2 regions of the Mesorhizobium sp. J8 genome follow, and region 2 is predicted to be linked to the other one. Evidence: predicted binding sites of a transcription regulator. Region 2 holds the regulator's gene; the other holds the start of a gene.
What was found. Region 2 encodes LexA, which represses DNA repair genes until DNA is damaged. Its sites were predicted from a motif close to TGTTCNNNNTGTGTTCNG; they were not measured.
Positions count from the first base shown of each region.

Region 1: the regulator LexA is predicted to act here: its motif matches at 1,241-1,258, upstream of parE (DNA topoisomerase IV subunit B).

Region 1 is NZ_AP024109.1:3,983,345-3,986,337, reverse strand. It holds gene parE (DNA topoisomerase IV subunit B) at 1-1,175, opposite strand, end outside; gene cpaB (Flp pilus assembly protein CpaB) at 1,430-2,350, shown strand; gene MJ8_RS19175 (type II and III secretion system protein family protein) at 2,380-2,993, shown strand, end outside.
Region 2 is NZ_AP024109.1:3,612,442-3,615,434, reverse strand. It holds gene MJ8_RS17350 (ComEC/Rec2 family competence protein) at 1-931, shown strand, start outside; gene lexA (transcriptional repressor LexA) at 925-1,665, opposite strand; gene glp (gephyrin-like molybdotransferase Glp) at 1,782-2,987, opposite strand; gene moaC (cyclic pyranopterin monophosphate synthase MoaC) at 2,987-2,993, opposite strand, start outside.

The DNA of each region.
Region 1 (2,993 bases), 370 kb from region 2:
GCCTCGATCGTTGCCAGCCTGTCCTTGGTCTGGCCGACGAATTCCGGCTCGCGGATGAACACCGACAGCATCCCCGCGGCCGAGATCATCACGTCGTCGGTGGTGATGATCGAGGCGCGCTTGTTGCCGATGAGGTCGGCATAGGCTCGCAGTCCGCGCGTCAGTACGTTGCGGAAGCCGGCTTCATGCGTGCCGCCCTCGGGGGTCGGAATGGTGTTGCAGTAGGAGTTGAGGAAGCCGTCGCCACCGAACCAGGTGACGGCCCATTCCAGCGAACCGTGGCCACCCTGCTTATCGCTCTTGCCGGCGAAGACCTCGCGCGTGACCTGGAACTCGTCGCCGAGCGTCGCCTTGAGATAATCCTTGAGGCCGCCGGGGAAATGGAACTCGGCCTTGGCGGGTGTCTGGTCCTTGTCCTTGATCAGCGACGGATCGCAGGTCCAGCGGATCTCGACGCCCCCGAACAGATAGGCCTTCGAGCGCGTCATGCGATAAAGCCGCGCCGGCTCGAACTTGGCACCTTTGCCGAAGATCTGCTCGTCGGGATGGAAGCGGGTCCTGGTGCCACGGCGGTTGTGGACCTCGCCGAGATGCTCCAGACCGCTGACCGGGACGCCGCGCGAAAAACGCTGGCGATAAAGCTGGCGGCCGCGCGCGACTTCGACCTCGAGATGGTCGGACAGCGCGTTGACGACCGAGACGCCGACGCCGTGCAGGCCGCCGGAGGTCTCGTAGACCTTGGAGTCGAACTTGCCGCCGGAATGCAGCGTCGTCATGATGACTTCGAGCGCCGGCTTCTTGAATTTCGGATGCGGATCGACCGGGATGCCGCGGCCATTGTCGGTGACGGTCAGGAAGCCGTCGGCGGAAAGCTCGACGTCGATGAAGGTCGCGTGGCCGGCCACCGCTTCGTCCATCGAATTGTCGATGACCTCGGCGAACAGGTGATGCATCGCCTTGTCGTCCGTGCCGCCGATATACATGCCCGGACGGCGCCGCACCGGCTCGAGCCCCTCCAGCACCTCGATATCGGCGGCGCTGTAGCTTTCGCTGCCGTCACGGGCGGCTGTCGAGCGCTTCGCGGCCTGCACCAGCGGATCGGCGGGGCGCGAGGGCGCGCGCACCGGCTGTGCCTGCTTTTCCATCTTGCCGAAGAGGTCGTTGCTGTCGTCCATGCTGGGCCTAGCGTCCGGTAATGCGAATCACGGCTCGATACTGCCACGCTTTTGGCGGGCGAACGAGTTCCTGTTCCGTTCAGGGATCAAACTGTCTCTTATTCCAAAACCATTCGATAACCAAGCCGGCCGAAATAGGGCGGTCCCCATGCCTCGGGATTCCTGATTCTTTAACATTAACGCCTAGCGTGAGGCCCAACCAACAAAAGACCACGGGCGTCAGGGGTTTCGTTGTGAGGGGCAGGGCCATAACCATGATCGGCATCGCCGCCGTTTTCGGCGCGATCTCGATCTTTGCGGCGGATTTCTGGGTCAAGAGTCAGGCAAAGGCTCAGTCCGAGGTCAAGGTCGTCACGGTCGAAGCTCCACAGCAACCCAAGGTCGAGTTCAAGACCATCGTGGTGGCTCAAGCGCCGTTGCGCTACGGCATGGAACTCGCAAGGCCCCAACTCGCAGAGATCCCGTGGCCGCAGGATTCCCTGCCGCAAGGCGCTTTCCCGACGATCGACAAGCTGCTTGCCGACGGCAGCCGGGTCGTGCTGTCGCCGATCGAGGTCAACGAACCGGTTCTGCTCACCAAGCTGTCGGGACCGAACGGCCGCGCCACCCTTTCCAACATGCTCTCGGCGGGAATGCGGGCCGTCACGATCCGCACCGACGAGATTGCCGGCGTCGGCGGCTTCATCACGCCCGGGGACCGGGTAGACGTCGTGCTGACACGCGACGCGGGGGACATCCAGGAAGTGTCCAAGAATGCTCAGGGGGCGGCCGGTTCGACGGTGACGTCCGAAGTCGTCGTCGCCGACGCCAAGGTGCTTTCGGTCGGGCAGGGCGCGGACGAGCGCAAGACCGAGCCGCAGGTCGCCAATTCGGTGACCATCGAAGTGACCAACGAAGGGGCGCAGAAAGTGGCGCTCGCCCGCACCGTCGGCACCTTGTCGCTGTCCTTGCGGTCCGCCGCCGACGCCAGCGCCAGCAATGGCGGGCTCACGACCATCTCGTCCTTCGGCGGTTCCGCCGCCGCAAAGGCGCAGGCGAGCGCCGCCTCGCTCGTCAGCGCGGTGACGAAGGAATCCGACGAGCCGAAATTCAAGACGGTGATCGTGACGCGCGGCGAAAAGGTCGAGGAATACAAGGTTCCCTCCCGGGAACCGCCGCAGGAACTGCAGCAATAGCCGGTGGGGACCGGCGGGGACGGGGCAAGATGTTCGGGTTTGATGCATTTCGGACGACCGGGGGATGGCGTCTTCTCGGCGCGATAGCGCTGGCGGCGGCAATGCTTGGCGTCGCCGCGCCGGCAAGGGCCGGCAATGATGTCGTCTATGTCTCGGCGAACAAGAACGCCTCGATCAAGGTCGCCAAGGGCAAGCCGAAGACGATCATGACGAGCGCCGCCTTCTACCAGATCGTCATCGGCGATCCGGAGATCGCCAATGTCAATCCGCTGACCGACAAGTCCTTCTATGTGCTGGGCAACAATCTGGGGACCACGGGTATCGCCCTGTTCGACCAGAACAAGCAGCTCGTCGGCACCATCGACATCGAGGTGACGCTGGATACCGACCAGCTTGCCAGCACCATCCGCGCCAGCGTGCCGGACGCCAAGATCAAGGTCGGTTCGGCGAATGGCCGCGTCGTGCTGTCAGGCGAGGCCGACGATGCGGTCGCCGCCGACAAGGCCAGCAAGATCGCGTCGCGCTTTTCCGGCAACGAGGAAGTCATCAACTCGGTCAACATCTCGTCCTCGCAGCAGGTGCAGCTCAACGTCCGCTTCGTCGAGATCAACCGTCAGGCCGGTCAGGATCTCGGCGCCAAATA
Region 2 (2,993 bases):
CTGGCACTTCCAGCGCGTGTCGCCGCTCAGCCTGCTCGCCAATCTGGCGGTGATGCCGATCGTCTCGCTGATCGTCATGCCATTTGCCGTGTTGAGCGCGCTGGCCATGCCCTTCGGCTTTGACGGTCCGTTCCTCTTTGTCATGGGCAAGGGGTTGACGGTGATGATCGCCATTTCGGCGTGGATATCCGAGCGCTCGCCGGTCGACGCCGTCGGGCTGATCTCGATCCAGTCGGTGCTGCTGGCGACGATCGCGCTGGTCATCGCGACCATGGCCACTACCTGGCTGAGGCTTGCCGCCGTTCCCTTCGCGCTCGCCGCGCTGCTGGCCATTCCGCATGTGCGCACGCCGGACGTGCTGATCTCGGAAGACGCGCATCTGGTCGCGATGCCGATCGGCGGCGGGGAGCTTGCCGTCAATCGCGAACGCTCCAACGAGTTCACGACTGACAACTGGAAACGTGCGCTGAAAGCCGAGACAATCGTGCCGCCAGAGACATTCGCCAAGGACGCTCTCGACATCGCCGACCCCGTCGATCTGCCGCCGGGGTCGCCTTTCTACTGCACGGGCGATCTCTGCATCGGCCGGCATCCGTCCGGCGCCATCGTCGCCCTCGTGGAGAACCGCGACAACGCCCGGCCGGCCTGCGGCTTCGCCGACCTCATCGTCATCAATGACGCCACGGCCTACAATCCCTGCTGGGATCCGCGCGTGCTTGTCGTCACCAAGCGGCAACTGGCGCTTGACGGCAGCGCCGCCGTCTTCTTCGATCCGCAATCGGCAACCGCGCGGCCGGCCGTTCGTTATGCGGTGGAAGAGCCATATCGGCCCTGGCACGAGCAGCGGAAATATACGCGCGAAGCGAGAGGATTGCCGCCCTATCAAAAGCCTGAGCGGACGGATGCGAAATCTTCACAACCGGATCAGTAGCGGCGGATCAACCCGACAAGCTTACCCTGCACCTTCACTCGGTCCGGCCCGAAGATGCGGGTCTCGTAGGCCGGGTTGGCCGCCTCCAGCGCGATCGAGGCTCCCTTGCGGCGGAAGCGCTTGAGCGTCGCTTCCTCGTCGTCGACTAGTGCCACCACGATCTCGCCCGGGCTTGCCGTGTTGGCGTTGCGGATGATGACAGTGTCGCCATCGAAGATGCCGGCCTCGATCATCGAGTCGCCCTTGACCTCCAGCGCGTAATGCTCCCCGCCGGCGATCATGTCCGGCGGAACGGTGATCGAATGCGTCTGATGCTGAATGGCGTCGATCGGCACGCCGGCGGCAATGCGGCCCATCACCGGGATGGACACTGCCGAGCCGGCATCGTCGTCATTGCTTGGCGTCGGGGTGCGCGATGCGGTAGCGGGCTTCACCTGACGGCTGAGATTGTTCTGACCCAGGCTGCCCTGGATGACGCTCGGCGAAAACTTCTTCGCCGCATTGAGGCCGGGGGCGATCGAGTCGGGCAGGCGCAGCACTTCCAGCGCGCGCGCCCGGTTCGGCAGCCGGCGAATGAAGCCGCGTTCCTCCAGCGCCGTGATCAGCCGGTGGATGCCGGATTTGGAGGCGAGATCGAGCGCTTCCTTCATCTCGTCGAAAGACGGCGGAATCCCGCTTTCCTTCAGCCTTTCGTGGATGAACATCAGAAGTTCATGTTGTTTGCGCGTCAGCATGGCGGCCCCCACGGGTTCTGAAACCAGAATCAGAAAAACAAACCCAGAACAAACACTATCTGTTCCAGTTGTGTTCCGCAACCGTTTAAAGTTTAGTGAATTTGTTGACGTTTTGTTCAGCGTAACATCAGGACGCGGCATTCGGCGCCGGTCTCGGCGGCCGGCGCGAAGGGCTCGCGCACGATCAGGCCGTTGGCATCGGCGAGCATCCTCAGCATCGAGGAGTCCTGGATGCCGAAAGGGGTAGCAACGAGCGTGCCATCATTGTCGCGCACCACGGCGCGCACATAGTCCTGCCTGAGATCGTTGGCCTGCATCGCTGCGCCCAGCCGGGCCGTCCGCACGTCCTGCTTATGGTCGCGGCCGCCTAGCCGGGCAAGCAGCGGCTTGAGGAACAGCTGCGAGCAGACGATGCTGGCCACCGGGTTGCCGGGCAGGCCGATGCAGCGGACATTGCCAAGCCGGCCGAACATCAGCGGTTTGCCCGGGCGCATGGCGATCTTCCAGAAGTCGAGCTTCATGCCTTCGCCGGTCAGCACGTCGTGGATCAGGTCGTGATCGCCCACCGAGGCGCCGCCGAGCGTGACGATGACATCGGCGTTAGCCTCGACCGCTTTCCTGACCAGCGCGGCGATAGCCTCCTTACGGTCCGCCGCGATGCCGAGATCGAGCGCACGCGCGCCGACCGACTGGGCGGCGGCGGCAACGCCATAGGCGTTGGACGAGATGATCTGGTCGGGGCCGAGCGTGCTGCCCGGCGGCAGCAATTCGTCGCCGGTGGCGATGATCGCGACCAGCGGCCGGCGTACGACATTCAAGGCGGGATGGTTGGCCGAGGCTGCCAGCGAGAGGGCTGCGGCATCGAGCACACGGCCCTTTTCGAGCAGCACGTCGCCTTCGACGAAGTCGAGCCCGCGGCGGCGCACATTGCGTGCTTGCGCGGTCGGTTCCGTCACCTCGATCCGGCCACTGCCGAGATCACGGACGTTTTCCTGGATGACGATGGTGTCGGCGCCTTCAGGCAGCGGCGCGCCGGTGAAGATGCGCACGGCCTGGCCGTCGCCGACGGTCCCGGAAAAGCCGCGCCCGGCCGGCGCCATGCCGATGACTTCAAGCCACGCCGGCGCAGCGGCAACATCGGCGGAGCGCGCAGCGTAGCCGTCCATCGCCGAGGCGTTGAAGGGCGGCTGCGTGCGCAGCGCCACAACCGGTTCCGCCAGGACCCGCCCGGCCGCGTCCGCCAGCGGAATGCTTTCGCCCGGTAAAGGCGCCACGCTGTCGAGCAGGCGTTCGAGCGCTTCGGCGACCGGAACCAGGGCCATCAGGCA